Regions from separate parts of the Reyranella sp. GW821-FHT12G01 genome, predicted to be linked through region 2. Evidence: predicted binding sites of a transcription regulator. Region 2 holds the regulator's gene; each other region holds the start of a gene.

Region 1 (7,849 bases), on a different contig from region 2:
CATCACTGGCAGGAAGGGACGGGGCTGATCACGCACTTCGTCCCGATCGGGACGTTCCCCGGGCCTTATCCCTTCGCCTGAGCGGGTCGCTTCGCCTTCAGTTTGAGGAGCTTCGCGGCGTTGCCGCCTAAAATCGCCTGCTTGTCGGCGGCGGTGAGCTTCGCGCCCGACACGAACTCGATGGGTTCGTACATGCCCATGTCGAAGGGATAGTCGGTGCCCATCAGGATATGGTCGCTGCCGTAGGTCTTCACGAGATATTCGAGCTGGCTCTCCTCGAACACGATCGTGTCGAAGTACATCTTCTTCAGGTACCAGCTCGGCTTCTTCTTGATGCACAGGCGACAGTCCGAACGCGCGCCGTGGGCATGGTCCATGCGGCCGGCATAGGCGGGCAGGAAGCCGCCGCCATGCGCCACGCAGACCTTGAGCTTGGGATAGGCGTCGAGCACGCCGCCGAAGATCAGGTGGCTGACGGCCATGGTCGAATCGAGCGGGTTGCCGATCACGTTGCTGAAATAGTGCTCGGAGAAGCGGCGCCCGTCGGGAAAGCCGTTGGGATGCAGGAAGACCAGCACGCCCAGTTCTTCCGCCTTGGCGAATACCGGCCGGAACCTCTCTTCGGAAAGATCGGCGCCCGCGACATTGGTGCAGAGCTCGACGCCGCGCAGGCCGAGCGTCTTCACCGCGCGCTCCAGCTCGGCCACGGCGAACTCGGGCGCTTGCATCGGTACGGTGCCGAGGCCGACGAGGCGGTCCGGATGCTTCGCCACGGTTGCCGCGATGTTGTCGTTGATAAGGCGCGCGGCGTCGCGGCCGAGTTCGGGCGGCGTCCAATAGAAATATTGCGGCGGCGCGGGCGAGATCGCCTGTATGTCGACGCCCATCCTGTCCATGTCGGCGATGCGGCGCTCGACCGAGGTGAGCATCGGGCGGACCGTTTCGGTCTGCGCCTTCTGGACCGCGCGCGTCGCTTCGTTGGAGAAGCGGCCCATCGGTTCGTCGGGCGCGATGCCGGAGGCGGCGACCAGCGCGGCGGCCTCGGGCGAGACGATGTGACAGTGGATGTCGATGACCGGCCCCGACGTCTTGCGGGCGCCTCGTTTGACGGCGGCGGCGAGACGGCGCGGCCTCGGATCACAGGTGTAGAGCATGGCGGCGGTCCTTCCGTTCCGTTGTCACGGAAACGATAGGCCCGCCGCCACGGTCGTCAAATCACTCCTCAGAAAATCTGGAGGAAGATCATGTAGAGGCTGGCCGAGAGTGCGATGGCGCAGGGCAGGGTGAGCACCCAGGCCATCAGCAGGTTGCGGACCGTGGCCCATTGCAGGCCCGAGCCGTTGGCCGCCATCGTGCCGGCGACGCCCGACGACAGGACGTGTGTCGTCGAGACAGGCAGGCCGTAGATGTCGGCGGCGGCGATGGTGCCGGCGGCCACCAGCTCGGCCGACGCGCCCTGCGCGTAGGTGAGATGGCTCTTGCCGATCTTCTCGCCGACGGTCACGACGATGCGCTTCCAGCCGATCATGGTGCCGAGGCCGAGGGCAATCGCCACGGCAACCTTCACCCAGGTCGGGATGAAGCGCGTCGCCATGTCGAGTTCCTTCTTGTAGGTGTTGAGTACCGCCACCTCAGGCTTGCTGAGCGAGTTCTCCTTGTCCTTCATCAGGAAGCGAATGGCTTCCGAGGCGAGGTACATGTCGTTACGCGTGTTGCTGACGGCATCGGCCGGGATCTTGTCGACCGAGCCGTACTTGGTCACCTGATCGGAGATCTCCTTCACGAGAGCGGCGAGAGAGACGTAGGTGCCCTCGTTCATCTTGCGCTGCGACACGAAGGTCGTGACGGCGGGGCGCGGATTGCCGATCGCGTTGTAGCCGGCGGCCTGCTTCTCGATCACGACCGCGGCGGCGGCAGAAGCCGCCTGGAAGGATTCGACATAGGCGGGCGCCGGCGTGCGGTTCAGCGCATAGGCCGTGGGCACCGTGCCGATCAGGATCAGCATGATCAGGCCCATGCCCTTCTGGCCGTCGTTCGAGCCGTGCGCGAAGCTGACGCCGGTGCAGGTCAGGATCAGGATGCCGCGGATCCACCACGGCGGCGGCTGCTGGCCCTTCGGCTCGGCGTAGAGCGCGGGATTGCGCACCATCACCTTCAGCGACAGCAGCACGAGGCCGGCGGCGCAGAAGCCGAACAGCGGCGAGAGCAGCAGCGCGTAGCCGATCTCCGTCGCCTTGCTCCAGTCGACGCCCGAGGTGCCGTCCATGCCGCGCGACAGCGCGTTGGCGATGCCGACGCCGATGATCGAGCCGATCAGGGTGTGCGAGCTGGACGCCGGGAGGCCGAGCCACCAGGTGCCGAGGTTCCAGACGATGGCGGCGATCAGCAGGGCGAAGACCATGGCGAAGCCGGCGCTGCTGCCGACCTGCAGGATCAGTTCGACCGGCAGGAGCGAGACGATGCCGAACGCCACGGCGCCGGTGGAGGTCAGCACGCCCAGGAAATTGAAGACGCCCGACCAGACGACGGCGAACTCGGCCGGGAGCGAATGGGTGTAGATGACGGTCGCAACTGCATTCGCTGTGTCATGGAAGCCGTTCACGAACTCGAAACCGAGCGCGATCAGCAGCGCCACGAACAGCAGCAGGTAGGGCAGGAAGGTGGTGATCTTGGTGCCTGACGCCTGGACGTCCGAATAGACGCTGTAGATGACGTAGAGAAAGCCCGCCGTGAGGAGGCCGACGAACAGGATCAGTGAAAGCGGATTGAAACCTTTGTCGAGATTTGGTCGTGAACCGCCGGCGGCCGGTTCGATCGGCGGCGCCTGCATCGCGATGTTTGTCATGATTCTCCCCCTTGAGAAGTGGGATGATCATCGCCGGGTGATTTGACGCCCGAATGACATTTGGATTCAGACGAGATGCAACCTAGTCACCCTCCAGGCATTATAGCGCTCTGATGCGAACCCTCGAAATCGTCCACCGCACTCGCTACGAATATTCAGAACCGGTGTCCCTCGGCGATCACCGGCTGATGTTCCGGCCGCGCGACAGCCACGACCTGCGGCTTCTGCACACTGGTCTCGTGATCGAGCCGGCGGCCCACGTGCGATGGATCCACGACCCGTTTGGCAATTCCATTGCCATCGCCTCGTTCGACGCTCCGACCCAGGTGCTGGAACTGGTCAGCACGATCCAGCTCGAACATTTCGGCGTGCCGCCCGAGCTACCGCCGATCGAGGAATTCGCCCGGACCCTGCCGTTCAGCTACGCCTCCGAAGAAGCGCCCGATCTCGCGCGCTACATCGAGCGTTCCTATCCCGATCCGAACTCGGTGGTCGGCCCATGGACCAAGCAGTTCATGGAAGGCGAGGGCGGGAACGATACGTTCGCGCTGCTGACGCGGCTGTGCACGGGCATCCAGGAAAAACTGAAGTACGCGATGCGCTTCGAGATCGGCACGCAATTGCCGGCGGTGACGCTCGAGACCGGCGGTGGCACCTGCCGTGACTATGCGCTGCTGATGATCGAGTGCTGCCGTTCGCTCGGCCTCGCGGCGCGCTTCATCACCGGCTACCTCTACGATCCTGCGCTCGACACCGCGCCGGGCGAGGCGACGACGCACGCCTATCCCCATGCGTGGATGGAGGTCTATCTGCCAGGCGCCGGCTGGGTGGAGTTCGATCCGACCAACGGAATCATCGGCAGCGAGCGGCTGATCCGCGTGGCGGTCGGCCGCGATCCCGAGCAGGCGATGCCGATCAAGGGCACGTTCACCGGTTCTCCCGATGTCACGGTCAATGCAGCCGTCGACGTGCAGGTCCACACGCTGACCCCGGCGCCGCTTCCCGATCCGGCAATACCGCTCGACCCTGTGCCTTCACAGGGCTCGTCCGAGGCACCGTTTCCGCCCGCCGTGCCGGCTCCTGCCGGCGTTCCGGGCGCTCCGCCCGCAGCTCCCCAGACGGTACCCGCGTAAGCCCTTTGACATCGCCGTTCGGCGGCGGTTGAGTGGGCGCGCGACGCGACACGTGCCGACTGTATCTGGGGGCGGATTTCTGGGCATTTCAATCGATGGGCTGGTGCGTGGCCTGCTGGGCCTCGGCGGGGCACTTCTCGTCTGGCTGGCCTGGCCGGTGACGAGAAGCGCCTGGCAGGCTCAACAGGCCGATACGGCGACCACGGCACTCCGCCTCAACTACAAGATCACCCTCGACGCGCTGCTGAACGCCATCGATGCGCTCGACCGCGCCGTCGATTCCGACCCCACCGCGAGCCGCCATTTCCAGCGCTCCGAGCTGCTGGTCGGCGCGGCGATGTCGCCCAATTTCGCGCCGACGGCCCAGCAGCGTACCGAATGGCTGAAACGCGCCCAGGACGATCTCGATGTCGGATTGGGGAACGATCCCGCTCGCGGTCTGCAGTGGCTGCGGCTCGCGTCCGTCCGGCTGGCGGCGGAAGGGCCCTCGCAGCGGTCGGTCGCGCCGCTGCTGATGTCGATCGACACCGCGCCGATGCTGCTGCCGCTGTGGCCGGCCCGGCTCAGGCTGATCCTTGACAACTGGCAGGTGCTGACGGCCTCGCAGCGCGAGAAAGTCGCGCTGTACGTCGCGCGGACCTGGCAGCTTTCGCCGCGGCACGACTGGTTTGCCGACACCATCCGGAACTCGATCGACGAGCTGTTCGTCCGCTACTTCGTGCGCAATGAGCCGGGAGCACAGGAAGAACTCACGCGCCTGCTGAACGAGCGCAGGAAAAAGAAGCCATGATCGAATGGACGGAGAAGGGGCACGAGGCCGGCGTGGTCATCCTGCGCGACTGGCGCTGGTTTGCCCGTCGCGCGATCGACAAGACCACAGCCTTCGTGTTCTTCGCCATGGTCGTCCTGGCCGCTCTGCCAATGGGGGCCAACCGCGACTGGGCGTGGGGGCCGCTCTGCGTGATGCTCGGCCTGATTTCCATACCTATATCGCTGGGGCTGGGGGGCCGCGACGGCCATTCCGTGGGGACGGTCGAGCGGCCGCCGTTGCTGGCCTTGGCCGGCTGCTGGCTGTTCTTCGTGGCGTTCGCGCTCTGGCAGATGACGACGTGGACGCCGCTCACCGCCGATGCCTGGCTGTTCCAGCGCGCCGCCGAGATCCTGGGCAGCGCCCATGCGCCGATCCCGGCGATCGCCGCCGACGCGGCGCGAAACTCCCTGCTGAAGTGCGTGGCGTGCGCGCTGATCTTCCTGATGGCGCGGGCCGTCTGTCGCGACCGCGACAATGCGAGATGGTTCCTCGTCGCGCTGGTCGCCAGCGGCGTGCTGGTCGTGGCTTACGGCATCGCCATGCAGATGGCGACGAACTCCTGTTATCTCGGCAGTTATCTTCGAAAGCAGTTCGAACTCACTGCCCAGGATCGTTGCCCGATGGGCGGCACCTTCGTGAACAGCAACTCGTTCGCCTGCTACATGGGGATGTGCATCGTCGCGGCCCTTGCCCTGGTCTTCAGCAGCCACCGCAAGAAGAGCAGCGTGAACGTCCCCTATGGCTACGACGACGAGGATGAGGATGTCCGCCTCATCGACTGGTTCACCGGTCCCCGCGTCGTGTTCCTCGCCGTGTCGTTGCTGATGCTGGGCGGCATGCTGATGTCGGCCTCGCGCGCCGGCTTCGGGGCATCCGCGGCGGGCATCCTGATCCTTGGCCTGCTGCTGATGCAGGGGCGCTGGCGGTCGCGCCCCGACCTCGGCCGCATCTTCTTCGCAGGCCTCGCTTTGTTCGTCGTGGTCGGCCTCATCGCCGGCAGTGCGTTGCTTTCCAAGTTTGCGGTGTCGGTCGACGATTCATCGCGCCTGCGCATCTGGTCGGCCGCGCTCCAGGCGATCGGCATGTCGCCCTGGCTGGGCTGGGGGCTGGGCAGCTTCGGCGACGTGTTCTCGCTCCTGCAGCCGGGCAACAGCCTGCAGCCCAACGATATCGCGCATTCGACGCCGCTCGAGACGGTCGTGGAGCTGGGCATCTTCGCATCGATCCCTGCAATGGCGGTGGTGGTATTGCCGTGGTTGGTCTGCCTGCGTGGCGCCATCAAGCGGCGGATTGCGCATCGCTACCTGCCGGCCGCGGCCTTCGCGGTGGCGGCGGTTCCGATCCTGCATTCCCTGATCGACTTCAGCCTGCAGATGCCGGCCATCGGCTTCGTCACCTCGGCCCTGCTCGGCATGGGATGGGCACAGGCATTCGGTCGCAGAGAGCAGTTCGAGCAAAGCTTTACGTCGCGGGAACAATCGCGATAAAAGCATTGTCGGTGCAAGTATGCTATTGGGACGCCGATGGCCGGAAACATCCGGCCTCCCGGCGGTAGCGTATGATGGGACGCAGCCGGCCAGCCGAAAGCAGGGGCCCGCTCGGTCTACATGGGGAGACGGCGTGCGGAGAGCGATCACGGCCGGGGAAGAGGCGTCGCCCGACGAGCAGCGGACGACCAGGACACCGCGCATGCGGTCCGCCCCGCAGCGTTTCATCGAGACCTGGGTCGACGCGGTTCTCGGCTTCCTGTTCTGCGTCGTGCTGCCGATTCCGCTCTATGCGACCGACGAGCCGTTCAATGGTCCGTTCGACGCCTCGGAACTCACCATCATCACGACGGCCATCGCTTACGCGATCGTCTGGTATTGCGGGCGGCGGCTCGACGCCTTTCCCGGCGCGGGCCTGAACGCCGCGCAGGTCGCGCCGGTCGCGATCATCACCTACGCGGTCATCGCTGCGTGCCTGCTGTTGCTGCGCCTCGAATATTCGCGCGTCCAGCTCTTCGGCAGCGGCTTCCTGACGGTGCTTTGGATGGCGGTGATCGCCCAGCTTCGTGGGCGATACCTCGTGCGGAACTACGCCGTGACGCCTCATTCGGCGATTGCCTCGATGCCACGGCTTCCGACCTGCCGCTGGCTCGACTTCGACGATGTCCGCCAACGTCGCCTGAGGGTCGACGCGATCGTGGCCGACCTGAGTGGCGATCTGGGAGAGGGACAACTCGCGGCGCTTGCCGATGCGGCCATCGCGGGCGTGCCGGTTCTCGACCGGCGTTATGTCGTGGAGAACATGACCGGCCGCACGCCGCTCAGCGGCCTGTCGCCCAACGAATTCGGCTCACTGTTGCCGTCGCGCCAGTATCTCGTTGTCCGCCGCGCCCTCGAATGGGGCATGACCGTCCTCTTCCTGCCGCTGCTGCTGCCGATCCTGGCGATCGTGGCGCTCATCATCCGGTTCGACAGCCCCGGTCCGGTCTTCTTCCTGCAGACCCGCATCGGCCGGCGGGGCCGGGCATTCCGCATGATCAAGTTCCGCACGATGTTCGTGGGCGTGCCTGGCCCCAGCTTCACGACCTCGTCGGACCCGCGCATCACGCGCAGCGGCCACTATCTCCGGCTCTGCCGGCTGGACGAGCTGCCGCAGCTCTTCAACATCCTGAAGGGCGACATGAGCTGGGTCGGCCCGCGCCCCGAGGCCGCCTCGCTGGAGCAGGGCTATGTGCGCGACATCGAGCACTTCGCACTGCGCGGCATCGTGCGGCCCGGCGTCACCGGCTGGGCGCAGATCAACCAGGGCTATGCCCACGAAGCCGACGCCATGCGTGCCAAGCTGGAGTACGACCTCTATTACCTGAAGCACTGTTCGCTGTGGCTCGACATGGTCATCGTCCTGCGGACCTTCGCGGTGGTGTTCCGCGGCACCGGCGCGCGCTAAGCTCGGGCGCAAATCCATGTGCGGCATAGCAGGCATCCACGCCTATCTCGACGTCGCGCCCCAGGTCGACCGCGGCGAAATCGTTCGCATGAACGATCGCATGGTCGCGCGCGGTCCTGACGGCAG
Region 2 (7,849 bases):
GGCGCCGGCGATCTCTATGCCGCGGGCTTCCTGTTCGGCTTCACCCACGGCAAGCCGCTGGCCGAATGCGCGCGGCTGGGCGGCATCGCCGCGGCCGAAGTGATCTCCCATGTCGGCGCGCGGCCCGAGCAGCCGCTCAAGGGCCTGATTTGAGCGCTGACGCACAGGCGCGGGGCTGGCGGGAGTCGCTTGCGACTTACCGCCACCCGCGCGTCGTCCAGTTCCTGTTCCTCGGCTTCTCGGCCGGGCTGCCGTTCCTGCTGGTCTTCTCGACCCTCTCGGCCTGGCTGCGCGAATACGGCATCAGCCGTACCGCGATCGGCTTCATCAGCTGGATCGGCATCACCTACTCCTTCAAGTTCGTGTGGTCGCCGGTCGTCGACCGAGTGCGGCTTCCCCTGCTGACGCGCTGGCTGGGACGTCGCCGCTCCTGGATGCTACTGGCGCAGAGCGGCATCGCCGGTGGCCTGCTCGCGATGGCGTTCTGCGATCCGCGCACCGACCTCTGGTGGATGGTCGTGTTCGCGCTGGTCGTCGCCTTCTCGTCGGCCACGCAGGACATCGCCCTCGACGCCCTGCGCATCGAGGCGACGGATGCGAGCCTGCAGGGCGCGACGGCCGCGACTTACCAGCTCGGCTATCGCATCGCCGTCCTCGCGGCCGGCGCGGGCGCGCTCTACGTGGCGCAGTTCGTCTCCTGGACGGCGGCCTATCAGACGATGGCGGCGCTGGGCCTCGTGGGCATCGCCACGACGCTCCTGATCTCGGAACCTGAACGGCGCGCGTCGACCGGCACGACCGAACTCGAAGGCAAGGTCGCCACTTTCGCCGCGAGTCTCGGATCGATGCCGGACTGGGCACGCAAGGCGTTGATCTTCGTCTATGGCGCCATCGTCTGCCCGTTCGTCGACTTCTTCGCGCGCTACGGCTGGATGGCCGTCCTGCTGCTGCTGTTCATCGGCCTGTTCAGGCTGTCGGACATTGCCATGGGCGTGATGGCAAACCCGTTCTACATCGACATGGGTTTCAGCAAGGACCAGATCGCCGACGTCTCCAAGATCTTCGGCTTCGTCATGACGATCCTGGGCGCGCTGCTGGGCGGTGCGATGGTGTTCCGCATGGGCGCGGCGCGCCTCCTGGCGCCGGCGGTGTTCCTGATCGCGGCGAGCAATCTCACCTTCTCGTGGCTCGCCTGGGTCGGCCAGCCCGACCTGATGATCCTCACCATCGCCATCAGCGTCGACAATCTGGTCGGCGGCATGTCGGGCTCGATCTTCATCGCCTTCCTGTCGGGCCTCACCAACACGGCCTACACGGCGACGCAGTACGCGCTGTTCACCTCGATCATGACCCTGCCCGGCAAGCTGCTCGGCGGCTCCTCGGGATGGGTCGTCGACAGGCTGCAGGAAGAGTTCTCCGCCACCCACAAGTTCGGCGGCTACGCGATATTCTTCGTCTACACAGCCCTGCTCGGCCTGCCGGCACTGGTGCTGGCGGTGATCGTCCGGCGTCATTTCGAAAAAGAAACCCCTCCTTCCTGAGGGAAGGAGGGGTCAGTAATTCGGCTGCGGTGTCGTGTCCGAGCCGGGGGAACCGGCCCGTTCCGGGAGCGGGGCGTGGGATGCCTGCGAGGAACGGGCACGCCCTGTCTAGGCGGGGGACGCTACAAAACCGTTACTGACCGTGTGGAAAACCCTTTTCTGGACCGCGGGCCTCCGGGCCCGCGGTCCAAATCAGCCGGGCGTCGAGTCCAGGGCGTAGCCGGCGGCGCGGACGGTGCGGATCACGTCGACATGGCTCTCGCCGTTCAGCGCGATGCGCAGGCGGCGGATATGAACGTCGACGGTGCGAGCCTCGACGTAGACGTCCTTGCCCCACACCGAGTCGAGGAGCTGCTCGCGCGAGAAGACGCGACCGGGATGCTCCATGAAATGGCGCAGCAGACGGAATTCGGTGGGACCGAGATGCAGCGGCTTGCCGCCGCGGGTCACGCGATGCGCCACCAGGTCCATCACGATGTCGGCGTAGGACAGCGCCTCGTCGGCCAATGCCGGACGGATGCGCCGCAGCACGGCGCGGATACGCGCCACCAGCTCGGTCGGCGAGAAAGGCTTGGGGACGTAGTCGTCGGCGCCGGCGTCGAGGCCGCGCACGCGATCGCCCTCCTCGCCGCGCGCCGTCAGCATGATGATCGGCACGTTGGCGGTCGACGTCTGCCGGCGAAGCTGGCGGCAGACCTCGATGCCCGACATCAGCGGCAGCATCCAGTCGAGCAGGATGAGGTCGGGCACGTCTTCCTGGACGGAGCGCAGAGCCTCCTCGCCGTCATAGGCGACGGCGACCTTGAAGCCCGACTGTTCGAGATTGTAGCGCAGCAGCTCGACCAACGCCGTCTCGTCCTCGACGATGAGCACGTGCGGCTTCATCGACGAGGTTTGCGCGTCGCGACGCGTGGGGCTGGTGGCTGCCATGCTCACGGCGTGGCGCCCGTGTTGCTGTTGGTCGGCGCGTAGATCGCCGCGCTGCCCTTGCGCCGGGCCTCGTCGAAGCCATGGCCGGTCGAGCGGAAGCTCACCAGTTCGGCGATGTTGGTGACGTGATCGCCGGCGCGCTCGATGTTCTTGGCCATGAACATGAGGTGCGTGCACGCGGTGATCGTGCGCGGATCCTCCATCATGTAGGTCAGCAGCTCGCGGAACAGGGCGGTGTAGACCTGGTCGATCTCCTCGTCGCGCTCCCACACATCGTGGGCCTTGACCACGTCGCCATGGGCGAAGGCGTCGAGCACGTCCTTGAGGGCGGTGCGCACCAGCCGGCCCAGCCGGTCGATGCCGTTGATCGCCGAGACCGGAGGCGTCGAATGGCTCAGCACGATGCTGCGCTTGGCGGTGTTCTTGGCGTAGTCGGCGATGCGCTCGAGCGCCGCGGCGATCTTGATCGACGACAGGATGACGCGCAGGTCAACCGCCATCGGTTGGCGGAGCGCCAGCAACCGCACGGTCTGTTCCTGCACCGCCTCGTCGAGCGCGTCGACGCGGGGATCCTCGGCGATCACCTTCTCGGCGACTTCCGTGTCGCGCTCGCGAAGCGCCACCAGTGACTGGGCGAGCTGGCTTTCGGCCAGGCCGCCCATCTCGCTGATCGTGGCGCTCAGCCGCTCCAGCTCTTCGTCGAACCGCTTCAATGTATGTTCGGGCATGGTCTGTCCCTTCTTCTCTTTGTCGTGCCGGATCAGCCGAAGCGGCCGGTGATGTAGGCCTGCGTCCGCTTGTCGGTCGGGGTGGTGAACAGCGTGGCCGTCGGGCCGAACTCGACCAGCTCGCCCAGGTACATGAAGGCGGTGAAGTCGGAGACGCGGGCGGCCTGCTGCATGTTGTGGGTCACGATGACGATCGTGTAGTCCTGCTTCAGCTCGTCGATCAGTTCCTCGATCTTGGCCGTCGAGATCGGATCGAGCGCCGAGCACGGCTCGTCGAACAGGATGACTTCCGGCTTCACCGCCACAGTGCGCGCGATGCAGAGGCGCTGCTGCTGGCCGCCCGACAGGCTGAGGCCGCTGGCGTTGAGCTTGTCCTTGACCTCGTCCCACAGGGCGCCGCGACGCAGCGCGTGCTCGACCCGGCCGTCGATTTCCGACTTCGGGAGGTTTTCGTAGAGACGAATGCCGAAGGCGATGTTCTCGTAGATCGACATCGGAAACGGCGTCGGCTTCTGGAACACCATGCCGATGCGCGCGCGCAGCAGGTTGATGTCCTGGCCGTCGCGCAAGAGGTTGTCGCCATCGAACATAACCTCGCCCGTGGCCTTCTGGCCCGGATAGAGGTCGTACATCCGGTTCAGGATGCGCAGCAGGGTCGACTTGCCACAGCCCGACGGTCCGATGAAGGCCGTCGCCTTGTTGGCGTAGAGCGACATGTTGATGCCCTTGAGCGCCCGGCTGTCGCCATAGAAGAACTCGAGGTTCTTCAGCGAGATCTTGGCGGTGAGCTTCGAGACGTCGAGCTTGGCGTGGCTGGCGACAGGAACGGCGACGTTGGGCCCGTCCGTGGATTGCATAGACATTAGGACTTCCTCGCGGAGGTGAGCGAACGGGCCAGGATGCTGAGTCCCAGCACAGTGACGGTGATCAGGAGCGCGCCGGTCCAGGCGAGCTTCTGCCATTCGGCATAGGGTGAAAGGGCGAACTGGAAGATGACCACCGGCAGGCTGGGCATCGGCGCGCCCATGTTCATGCTGAAGAACTGGTTGTTCAGCGCGGTGAACAGAAGCGGCGCGGTCTCGCCGCTGATGCGGGCGATGGCCAGCAGGATACCGGTGACGATGCCCGCCTGCGCCGCGCGATAGGCGATGCGGACGATCATGTGGGCGCGCGGCAATCCGATCGAGGCGGCCGCCTCGCGCAGCGTGTCCGGCACCAGGGTCAACATGTCCTCGGTCGTACGCACGACGACGGGGATCACGATGACGGCCAGGGCGACAGCGCCGGCCCATCCCGAGAAGTGGCCCATCGGCGCCACCAGGATCTCGTAGACGAACAGGCCGATCACGATCGACGGGGCGCTGAGCAGGATGTCGTTGATGAAGCGCACGACGCTCGAGAGCTTGTCGTGACGGCCGTACTCGGCGAGGTAGGTGCCGGCCAGGATGCCGATCGGCGTGCCGATGATCACCGCCAGCACCGTCATCACGATGCTGCCGACGATCGCGTTGAGCAGGCCGCCCGCGGCGCCCGGCGGCGGCGTATTCTCGGTGAACACGGCCAGCGAAAGCCCGCCGATGCCCTGGTAGAGCAGCACGCCGAGAATGAGGACCAGCCAGCCCAGGCCGAAGGCCGTGGCGGCCCACGCCAGACCCTTGGCGATCGCATTGCGGCGACGGCGGCCGGCATAGAGCGGGCTGTTCATCGCGGCCGATTTGCCGGCGGTCGGATTTGCAGTGGTGGCCATGACGTTACTTCCCCTGCTGCTGCAGGCGCAGCAGCATGTAGCGGGCAATGGCCAGCACGATGAAGGTGATGAAGAAGAGGATGAGGCCGAGCGCGATCAGCGACGAGGTGTAGAGATCGCCGACCGCCTCGGTGAATTCGTTGGCGATCGAGGCCGAGATCGTGGTGCCCGGTGCGAACAGCGAGGCCGACACGTGATGGGCGTTACCGATCACGAAGGTGACGGCCATCGTCTCGCCGAGCGCGCGGCCGAGGCCCAGCATGAAGCCGCCGATGACGCCCACGCGCGTGAACGGCAGGACGACGTTGCGGAACACTTCCCAGGTAGTGCAGCCGACGCCGTAGGCGGCTTCCTTGAGGACCGGCGGCACCGCGTCGAACACGTCGCGCGAGATCGAGGTCACGAAGGGCAGCACCATGATCGCCAGGATGAGACCGGCGGTGAACATGCCGATGCCGTACGGCGGGCCCGCGAACAGCGTGGAGAGCACCGGCACGTTCTGGAACGTGTCGATGAACAGCGGCTGCACGTACTGCTGCAGGAAGGGCGCGAACACGAACAGGCCCCAGATGCCGTAGATGATGCTTGGAATGCCGGCCAGCAGCTCGATGGCGATACCGATCGGGCGGCGCAGCATCTTCGGGCAGAGTTCGGTCAGGAAGAACGCCACCATCAGGCCGACCGGCACCGCGATCAGCATGGCGATGAACGAGGTGACCAGCGTGCCGAAGATCGGCGCCAGCGCACCGAACCGCTCGGTGACCGGGTTCCAAGATTCGTCGAACAGGAAGCCGAAGCCGAAGGTGCCGAGCGCCGGCGCGGCGCCGACGATGAGGGCGATGATGACGCCGCTCAGCAGGGCGAGCACGGCCAGCGATGCGCCGCGCGTCAGCCCATGGAAGATCGAATCGGTCAGCCTCAGTTTTCTCAATACGGCGGCCCGTGAGGCCGACACCGCCGCCGGCGCGCTTGCGCCCTTCAATGCAACTTCACTCACGTCCCGTTCCCCCGAAGCCATTGGCCTCCCCAAGAATGAAGGGCGGGTGTCGCCACCCGCCCTGTCGTCATTTAGTTGGTCGGCGAGTAGAGCGGCTTGCCGTCGGCGCTCTTGATCTCGGCCTGCCACATCTTCTGGATGTCGCCGATCACGTTGGCCGGCATCGGCACGTAGTCGAGCTCTTCAGCAGCCTTGCCACCCTTGGCGTAGGACCAGGCGAAGAACTTCAGCGCTTCGGCGGTCTCGGCGGGCTTCTCCGGCTTCTTGTAGAGCAGGATCCAGGTCGCGGCCGTCATCGGCCAGGACTGGTCGCCGGGCTGGTTGGCGAGGATCACGCCGTAGCCGGGCTGGGACTTCCAGTCGGCGTTTGCGGCGGCAGCCTGGAAGGTGGCCGAGGTCGGCTCGACCGTCTTGCCGGCCTTGTTCACCATCTTGGTGTGGATCAGCTTGTTCTGCTTGGCGTAGGCGTACTCGACGTAACCGATCGAGCCCTTGGTCTGTGCGACGTTGCCGGCAACGCCTTCGTTACCCTTGGCGCCGATGCCCACCGGCCACTGCAGAGCAGTGCTCACGCCGACCTTCGACTTCCAGTCCGGGCTCACGTCGGCCAGGTAGTAGGCGAAGTTGTAGGTCGTGCCCGAACCGTCCGAACGACGGACCGGCACGATCGCCTGCTTCGGCAGCTTGGCGTTGGGGTTCAGCTTGGCGATCGCGGCATCATCCCAGCTCTTGATCTCGCCGAGGTAGATCTTGGCGACGGTCGGGCCGTCGAGGGTCAGCTCGCCCGGCTTGATGCCGTCGAGGTTCACGACGGGGACGATCGCGCCCATCACCATCGGGAACTGCGCGAGGCCCGACTCGTCGAGCTCCTTGCCGGTCAGCGGCGCGTCGGTGGCGCCGAAGGTCACGGTCTTGGCCTTGATCTGCTTGATGCCGCCGCCCGAGCCGATCGACTGGTAGTTGAGACCGTTGCCGGTCTCCTTCTTGTAGCTGTCGGCCCACTTGGCATAGATCGGATACGGGAAGGTCGCGCCGGCGCCGGAAATGTCGATGGCGTAGGCCGCAGCCGGCGACATCGCCAGGGCTGCCGCGAGGACGATCTTGGTAAGGTTCACGGGGTTCTCCTTCGTTGAATTTCGAAGCGCCCGTCATCTAGGAGCCGTACGTCTCTCTCCTATGACGAATATGTGACAATCCGGTTACAAAGACGACCTGTCGCAGTGAATGTCACTCCGTATGTAAAAAATTATCTTTTCTGATCAATGGGTTAGATATCCGAGGATAAGACTACCCACTGTCACACGAACTTAACGCCGCGCCCTTCGAACGGTAACGCAGCGAATAGATGGTGCGCCTCTTTCAAGAGCGCCCCATGTCTCCGAACCCGTCGATCGAGCGCCGTCGCCGGTGGCTTTCCGTCCTCGCGAAAGCGCCCAGCGCGCGCCTGCAGGCGCTTTGGCAGGCCCTCGGCCCCACTCCCACCTACATCGTCCTGCGCCGGCCCGAGATCGGGCTGGTCATGGTGCAGGGCCGCATCTCGGGTACCGGCGCACCTTTCTGTGCCGGCGAGATGACGGTCACGCGCGCCGCGGTCCGCCTCGACAGCGGCGAGATGGGCTTCGGCTATGTCGGCGGCCGTGACGCCCGCCATGCCGAGACCGCCGCCGCGATCGATGCGCTGGGCCAGCGCGCCGAGTGGGTCGAGAGGCTCGACACTGAAATCGTGACGCCGCTCGCCGACGAAGCCGAGGCGCGTCATCGCCTGATCGCCGCACGCGCCGCCGCCACCAAGGTCGATTTCTTCACCGTGGCCCGCGAGGCCGGATCATGAGCATCACCTCCGACATCAACACGCCCATCCTGCTTGCCCCGGGTCTCGCCGATCCTTCGCATGACGCGCAGCGCC
Region 3 (7,849 bases), 920 kb from region 2:
ATCGGTGCCGGCGGTGCCGCCGTCCGCCTTGGACGCTGTGGGGATGGGCACGGCTCTCGGCGGCTGCAGATGCTGGATGATCCGGTCTTCGAGCCGGACGATGTTCGTGTCGTCGTCGCTGGCTTCCCAGTCGTTCCAGGTCCCATCCAGCAACAGGATTAGGCGCTTCTGTCTCGCGCCTGTCGTCACTTCGGCGGTCGTTTCCGGCATATGCAGCTCCCCCGCGGTTCCGCGAAGTAACTACACCATTAATTGCACGACAGGACCATATTGCCCGTCGATGCACGGGCGCATATCACCCTCTACGTCACCCCTTCGCCTGCGCTCGGACCTCGCGGCTGGCGACGACCTTGCCGGCGGCGTAGGCCTCGTGGTTGGCGTCGACGTCGGAGAGCTTGTAGCGGTAGTTCACCATCATCGCGTAGGACTGCTTCAGGCCATTGGCGCTGGTGTCACCCAGCCAGTTCAGCCGCTCGACGATGGCGCCGTTGCCGAGGTGGAAATGCGCCACGCGATCGAGCGCGCGGCCCTTGTCGGTCGCAGTGAGGTAGACGGCGGCAAGCCGCGTCAGGATCGGCCGCAGCGCCTTGTCGATCGCCGGCACTTCCCACCAGTTGGGACGGGCGAGCAGTTTCAGGACGGCGGCGGCGCCGTGCGCCTCGTCGGTCACCGGTCCCAGTGACGCGATCTCGCTTTGCGTGAGCGCCGCGTCGCCTTCGGTCTTCACCCGATGCTCGACATGCTGGCGCAGGCCCGGGATCGGCGACAGGGTGGCGAAGTCCTTGATGTTCGGCAGGTCGCGCGCGAGCTGGCTGGCCACGCGCTTGATCAGGAAGTTGCCGAAGCTGATGCCGGCCAGGCCCTGCTGGCAGTTCGAGATCGAATAGAAGATCGCGGTGTTGGCGCGATTGGGGTCGTGCGTCTCGTCGCGCGCGTCGAGCAGGCGCTGCACGTTGCCCGCCATGCCGTCGACCAGCGCGACCTCGACGAAGATCAGCGGCTCGTCAGGCATGCGCGGATGGAAGAAGGCAAAGCAGCGCCGGTCAGAATCGAGCCGGTTTTTTAAGTCGCGCCACGAGCGGATCGCGTGCACCGCTTCATAAGTGACCAATTTCTCCAGCAGCGAGGCGGGCGAGCGCCAGTCGATGCGGACGAGGTCAAGGAAGGCGACGTCGAACCACGCGCCCAGCAGCGAACGCAGGTCCTCGCTCAATGCCTTGGCGGTGGCGTCGCTGCGGCCAAGCGTCAGAAGCTCGGCGCGCAGGTCGACGACGAACTTCACGCCCTGCGGCACGCCCACGAACTCGCGCAGCAACCGCACCGCCGGCGATTCCAGGTCGCGGCGCAGCGCCCGCGCGGGATCCTTGCTGGCACGCCACTTCTCGACGGTCTTCAGCGCGGCCTCGCGCGGCAGGCCGTAGTCGCGTGCCAGGGTCAGCAGGAATTTCTTGCGGCCGGCGGCTGACAGCGACAGGTAGGCCTGCCCCAGCTCCGCTGCACGTCCGCGCCGCGCCGTCTCGCCGCCCTTGCCTTCGAGGCAGGCGTCGATGCGGCCCTTCAGGCGCGGGATGTCGTCATCGGGAAGATCGGGCCGGAGCGGCGCACCGACCGCTTCGCGCGCGCCACGCGCGGTGTCGACGAAGGCGGTGCGAAGTCGTTCGAGGGTACGGTCGACGGTATTGGAAAACGGTAGGGCCATGACCGGAGTATGTCACAGCAAACGTGTCACTCCAGTGGCGGCGCATGAACGCGCCTTTACCGCATCATGCCGGCGGCTGATCCAGCACGCGCCACAGATACCAGCTCGCCACCGTGCGATAGGGCCGCCACTTCTCGCCGGCTTTTTCAAGCGCCTTGGGTGACGGCAGCGCGCGCTTCCTGAAGGCCTTCGCATAGGCCTTGCGCAAACTGTAGTCGTCGAGCGGCAGCACGTCGGGGCGGCCGAGGCGGAACATCAGGAACATCTCGGCGCTCCAGCGACCGATGCCGCGCACCTTCACGAGACGTTCGATCAATTCGGCGTCGGGAACCGAGTGCGCTTCGTCGAGCGTCGGCAATTCACCGCCGTCGACGCGGCGCGCGAGGTCCTGCACCGCCAGCACCTTGGCGCGCGACAGGCCGCAGCCGCGCAAGCTCTCGTCCGGCGTCTTCAGGATATGGCGCGGCGTGAAGCCGTCGGTCGCGCGTGGATAGAGCGCCTCGACCCGGCCGTAGATCGTGGCGGCCGCCTTGTTGGAGAGCTGCTGGTAGACGATGGCTTCGGCCAGCGAGCCGAACAGGCTGCGCGAGACTTTCAGCTGCATGCGGAACGGGCCGACTGTATCGATGATCGTGGCCAGCGCCGGATCGGCTTCCTTGAGATGCGCGACCGCTTTCGCGGGCTTGAAGGGAAATCCCGTCATCGGGCCGCGAACAGCGGTCCGGCGCCAACTTCGGGGGCGCCCTCGATCTCCAGCATGCGCCGCTTGGTCGAGACGCCGCCATTGGCCGAGAAGCCGCCCATCTTGCCGTCGGCGCCCAGCACGCGATGGCAGGGCACGATGATGGCGATCGGGTTCTTGCCCAGCGCCTGGCCGACCTCGCGCGATTCGTGCGGCACGCCGAGGCGCTTGGCGATCTCGCCATAGGTCATGGTGTGGCCGGGCGGGATGGTGCGCGCCACCTCGTAGACCTGGCGATGGAACTCGGGCGCCGCATCGAGGTCGAGCGGGATGTCGGCGAGATCGGTGTTGCCGCCCGCCAGCAGCGCCTGCACGCGGTCGAGCGCTCGCTGGACGCCGGCCGGCACATGGGCGGCTTCGACGGCACCCGGCCAGCGCCGCTTCACGCGGGCGCGCGTGGCGGCGGGATTGGGTTCGGGAAGCTGCAGACCCGCGATGCCGCGACCGCTCCAGGCCACGGCACAGGTGCCGATCGGCGTGTCGAACAGGGCAAAGCCAAGAGGGGCGCTCATGGGGGCAACCTTTCTGCCTAACCAGTCATCCCGTCAAGTCGGGAGAACCCACAGATAGCCGTCATCAAACTGGCACTGACCACGGCTAGCGTCGGATGGTCGATATTGAGCCGGAGTCGATGGTTTGATCTATCCGCGGGCCGAGAGCCATTCGATCCTGAAGCAGGCGGTGCGTCGCCATAAGGTCATGTCCCGCGAGGGACTTCTGGAAAAGCTGTTCGAGCGGTTGTTCCGCGGCCTGGTCTACGCCCAGATCTGGGAAGATCCCGAGATCGACCTCGAGGCGATGGCGCTGACGCCGGACTGTCATATCGTGGCCATCGCGTCGGGCGGCTGCAACATCCTGTCCTATCTCACGGCCGCTCCCGCGCGCATCACCGCGGTCGATCTCAGCCGGGCCCATGTCGCGCTCAACCGGCTGAAGCTCACGGCGGCGCGCAAGCTGCCGTCCTGGTCGGACTATTACCGCTTCTTTGGCGCCGCCGACTCGGCCGCCAATCCGCGCGCCTACGATCGCCAGATCGCACCGCATCTCGATGCCGAGAGCCGTGCCTACTGGGAAGGCCGCAGCCTCCATCGCGGCGGCCAGCGTCGCATCTCGATCTTCGCCAAGAACGCCTATCGCCATGGCGTGCTCGGCCGCTTCATCGGTGCGGCCCACGTCGCCGCGCGCGCCTATGGCGTGAACTTCAACGGGCTGCTGGCCGCGCGCACGATCGAGGAGCAGCGCCGCTACTTCGACACCGTGTTGGCGCCGTTGTTCGACAAGGGCCTCGTGCGCTGGGCCACCTCGAACCGCCTGTCGCTCTACGGGCTCGGCATTCCGCCGGCGCAATACGAGGCGCTGGCTGGCGGTCGCGACATGGGCTCGGTGCTGCGCGACCGGCTCGAACGGCTGGCCTGCGGCTTCAGCCTCGCCGACAACTACTTTGCCTGGCAGGCCTTCGGCCGCTCCTATGCGCGCGATGCCAAGGGGCCGCTGCCGCCCTACCTGCGGCAGGAGAATTTTCCGGCCGTGCAGCGCGGCGCCGAAAAGGTCGAGGTGCTGAACCGCTCGGTCACCGACTATCTCGCCTCGTGTCCGGCCGCCTCGCGCGACCGCTACGTGCTGCTCGACGCGCAGGACTGGATGACCGACGCGCAGCTCAATGCGCTGTGGAGCGAGATCACGCGCACCGCCAAGCCCGGTGCACGCGTGATCTTCCGCACCGCCGCCGAACCTTCGCTGCTGCCGGGCAGGGTCGCGCCCGAGCTGCTCGACCAGTGGCACTACGAGGCCGACGCCTCGCTCGCCTTCACGGCGCGCGACCGGTCTGCGATCTACGGCGGCTTCCATCTCTACGTGCTGAAGCCGTGACGGGCTTCTCCGGAGAGGGCATCTCCGCGAACGGCCATGCCGGCTTGCTGGACGGCATCTACCGCCGTCAGCGGCACATCTACGATCTCAGCCGCAAATACTATCTGCTCGGTCGCGACCGGCTGATCGACAGTCTCGCGCCGCCGCCCGGTGGTCGTGTGCTCGAGATCGGCTGCGGCACCGCGCGCAACCTGATCGCGGTGGCGCATCGCCATCCCACCGCGCCGCTGTTCGGTATCGACTTGTCGCTCGAAATGCTCGACACGGCACGCCGCCGCGTGACCCGCGAAGGGCTTGGCCCGCGCATCCGCCTGGCTCATGCCGACGCCACCCGCTTTGACCCGGCGCTGCTGTTCGGCGTGCCGGCCTTCTCGCGCATCTTCTTCTCCTACACCCTGTCGATGATCCCGGAGTGGGAGAGGGCGCTCGCCCACGCGGTGCTCTGGCTGCAGCCCGGCGGCGAGCTGCACCTCGTCGATTTCGGCGGACAGGAGCGGCTGCCGCGCTGGTTCCGCGGCAGCCTGCGCCAGTGGCTGGCGCTGTTCCATGTGACGCCGCGCGATGCGCTGGAGGCTGCTCTGGCGCGAATTCCCGGCGGGATCGAGGTCCGCACCTTCGATCGGCCCCATCTCGGCTACGCCCAGTACGCGGTCTGCCGGCGCCCGGGCTGACCGGCCACACTCCCAACACATGGCCCCCCTGTCCGGGAGGCATTGGGGCCCCATTGGCAACCGCCCGCGGCCGGTGCTACCCCGGCAGCAACGATTTGCTGTGTCGGGAGTACCCAAGATGACCGAAGCCTTCATTTGCGATGCGATCCGCACCCCCGTCGGCCGTTATAACGGCGGCCTTGGCGCCATGAGGGTCGACGATCTCGCCGCCCATCCGATCAAGGCGCTGATGCAGCGCAATGCCAATGTCGACTGGGGTTCGGTCGACGACGTCATCTATGGCTGCGTGAACCAGGCCGGTGAGGACAACCGCAATGTCGCGCGCATGGCAGGCCTGCTGGCCGGCCTGCCGGTCGAGGTTGCCGGCGCCACCGTGAATCGCCTGTGCGGCTCGGGCCTCGAAGCGGCCGGCCATGCCGCGCGCGCCGTGAAGCTCGGCGAGGCCGACCTGATGATCGCCGGCGGCGTCGAGGGCATGACCCGCTCGCCCTACGTCATGGGCAAGCCCGAAGGCGCCTTCGATCGCTCGATGAAGCTCGAGGACACGGTGCTGGGCTGGCGCTTCGTCAATCCGCGCATGAAGGCGGCCTATGGCGTCGACCCGATGGGCCAGACCGCCGAGAACGTCGCGACCGAGCACCAGATCAGCCGCACCGACCAGGATGCCTTCGCCTATCGCAGCCAGCGCCGCTGCAAGGCCGCCCAGGATCGCGGCTTCTTCGAGAAGGAGATCGTCAAGGTCTGCGTGAAGAAGGGCAAGACCGAGGTGATCGTCGAGAAGGACGAGCATCCGCGCGGCGACACCACGATGGAAACGCTGTCGAAGCTCTCCGCCGCGTTCCGCGATGGCGGCTCGGTGACGGCTGGCAACTCGTCGGGCCTGAACGACGGCGCCTGCGCCATGATCATCGCCTCGGAAGCCGCCGCCCGCGCCAACGGCCTGACGCCGCGCGCGCGCATCCTCGGCACCGTGTCGGCGGGCGTCCCGCCGCGCGTCATGGGCATCGGTCCGGTGCCGGCGACGCAGAAGCTGCTGGCCAAGCTCGGCATGACCATCGGCGATTTCGACACGATCGAGCTCAACGAGGCGTTTGCCGCCCAGGCGCTGGCCGTGCTGCGCCAGCTCGGCCTCAGCGACGACGCCGAGAACGTGAACCCGAACGGCGGCGCGATAGCGCTCGGCCATCCGCTGGGCGCCTCGGGCGGCCGCCTGATGATCACCGCGCTGAACCAGCTCGAGGCCACCGGCGGCAAGCGTGCGCTCGCCACCATGTGCATCGGCGTCGGCCAGGGCATCGCGCTGGCTCTGGAACGCGTCTGATGTGGCGCCTGGTCGTCGCCGCGGCGCTTTGCCTGGCCGCGGTGACGGCGCAGGCCCAGGTCGATCCGCGCTTCACCAAGGAGCTGACCTCCAACGCGCCGGGCTCGGGCGATGTGCTGCTGCCGCGCTATGCCGGCTCCTTCATCCTGGCGCAGACGAAGAAGGACTTCGACGAACTGGTCCTGCCGCTGGGCGCGGCGACCGGCTCGTCCTATCAGACCGATCCCGACAAGAAGCTGCGCTACCAGAAGGTCGAGACGGTCGAGGGCCGGCTGACGCGCACCGTCTATGTCATTCCCGAGGGCCGCTCCGTCCTCGAAGTGGTGCGCAACTACACCAACGAGCTGGAAGGCAAGGGCGCCAAGACGCTCTTCCAGTGCAGCAAGACCGAGTGCGGCGAGGACTTCCACAAGCTGCACGGCGTGCCGCGCGCGCTGAAGCCCGAAGGCACGGCCTACAATCGCACGCGCCGCGACCTCACCGGCAACGTGCTGGAATATGTCGATCCCGCCGCCGACCAGCGCCTGTGGGTCGGCAAATGGGCAAGGGACAATGGCTCCGACGTCTATGTCTCGATCTATGCGGCGACGCAGACCGGCGGCTCGATGGGCGACGTCTCGGCGGCGTTGAAAGGCCGCGTGCTGTTGATGCTCGACGTGCTCGAGACCAAGACGATGCAGACCAACCTCGCCTTCGTGTCGGCCGAGCAGATCGGCGGCGCGCTCGGCAAGGACGGACGGGTCGCGCTCTATGGCATCCTGTTCGACTTCGACAAGGCTGACCTCAAGCCCGAGTCCGACAAGCAGCTCGTCGAGATGGCGAACCTCATGAAGGCGACGCCGGGGCTGAAGGTGTTCATCGTCGGCCACACCGACAACAAGGGCACGCTCGCCTACAACACCGATCTCTCGCAGCGTCGCGCCGAGTCGGTCGCGAAGGCCTTGACCGCGAAGTACGGCATCGCCGCTGATCGCATGGTGGCAAAGGGCGTCGGTCCATTGAGCCCGCTCGCGCCGAACGACAACGAAGACGGTCAGGCGAAGAATCGCAGGGTCGAGTTGGTGAGGCAGTAACGATTCGACGATTCTTCATCGTCAGATAGCTAACGCAAACACGACGACGGCCGCCTTCACAGGCGGCCGTTTTCGTTTCGCTGCTGCACAAGATTTTCACCAGCGTCTCATGTTTTTTTCCTCAGCGTCTCTATCAGCATCCTACGCACTGCCCACGCCCTGCTTTTTCTTTCACGCGATTTTTCGCGCTGATAGCTTCCGCGCCGCTTGCCCCGGTTGAATCGTCGAATGCCGAACGCGTGATGCGCGAGGCTGCTCCGATCGGTCGAGGCAGAACGAAAAATTGGGGAGCTACCATGACCGACATTCTTGTTACCGGCACTGCGGGCACGCCTGGCGCCAATGGTTCAGCTCCCAACGCGTCCGGCACCGAGGGCGGACGTGGCGGCAAGGCGGCAGCGGCGATCGCCTCCACCACCGAGGTGTTCATGTCTGCGACCGCCATCGGCGGCGTGGGCGGTCGCGGCGGCAATG

What was found. The regulator PhoB, encoded in region 2, activates phosphate uptake and scavenging genes when phosphate is short. The targets are predictions, from matches to a motif close to TGTCATNNANCTGTCAT.
Region 1: a site for PhoB is predicted at 2,888-2,904, ahead of AC1RP5_RS21060 (inorganic phosphate transporter). Genes of this name have one in related genera too.
Region 3: a site for PhoB is predicted at 3,013-3,029, ahead of AC1RP5_RS08485 (BtaA family protein). Genes of this name have one in related genera too.

What each region holds. Positions count from the first base shown of each region.
Region 1 is NZ_JBXAPV010000002.1:342,365-350,213, reverse strand. Features, by position in the region: gene AC1RP5_RS21070 (phosphodiesterase) at 1-81, shown strand, start outside; gene AC1RP5_RS21065 (amidohydrolase family protein) at 66-1,154, opposite strand; gene AC1RP5_RS21060 (inorganic phosphate transporter) at 1,223-2,845, opposite strand; gene AC1RP5_RS21055 (transglutaminase family protein) at 2,959-3,978, shown strand; gene AC1RP5_RS21050 (hypothetical protein) at 4,082-4,768, shown strand; gene AC1RP5_RS21045 (O-antigen ligase family protein) at 4,765-6,276, shown strand; gene AC1RP5_RS21040 (sugar transferase) at 6,479-7,723, shown strand; gene asnB (asparagine synthase (glutamine-hydrolyzing)) at 7,740-7,849, shown strand, end outside.
Region 2 is NZ_JBXAPV010000001.1:795,606-803,454, reverse strand. Features, by position in the region: gene AC1RP5_RS03900 (adenosine kinase) at 1-153, shown strand, start outside; gene AC1RP5_RS03895 (AmpG family muropeptide MFS transporter) at 150-1,541, shown strand; gene phoB (phosphate regulon transcriptional regulator PhoB) at 1,734-2,426, opposite strand; gene phoU (phosphate signaling complex protein PhoU) at 2,474-3,199, opposite strand; gene pstB (phosphate ABC transporter ATP-binding protein PstB) at 3,232-4,062, opposite strand; gene pstA (phosphate ABC transporter permease PstA) at 4,062-4,946, opposite strand; gene pstC (phosphate ABC transporter permease subunit PstC) at 4,951-5,964, opposite strand; gene pstS (phosphate ABC transporter substrate-binding protein PstS) at 6,015-7,058, opposite strand; gene phnG (phosphonate C-P lyase system protein PhnG) at 7,316-7,774, shown strand; gene phnH (phosphonate C-P lyase system protein PhnH) at 7,771-7,849, shown strand, end outside.
Region 3 is NZ_JBXAPV010000001.1:1,714,775-1,722,623, forward strand. Features, by position in the region: gene AC1RP5_RS08465 (T6SS phospholipase effector Tle1-like catalytic domain-containing protein) at 1-210, opposite strand, end outside; gene AC1RP5_RS08470 (malonyl-CoA decarboxylase domain-containing protein) at 308-1,699, opposite strand; gene AC1RP5_RS08475 (DNA-3-methyladenine glycosylase family protein) at 1,764-2,402, opposite strand; gene AC1RP5_RS08480 (methylated-DNA--[protein]-cysteine S-methyltransferase) at 2,399-2,953, opposite strand; gene AC1RP5_RS08485 (BtaA family protein) at 3,081-4,310, shown strand; gene AC1RP5_RS08490 (class I SAM-dependent methyltransferase) at 4,307-4,981, shown strand; gene pcaF (3-oxoadipyl-CoA thiolase) at 5,100-6,302, shown strand; gene AC1RP5_RS08500 (OmpA family protein) at 6,302-7,375, shown strand; gene AC1RP5_RS08505 (hypothetical protein) at 7,672-7,849, shown strand, end outside.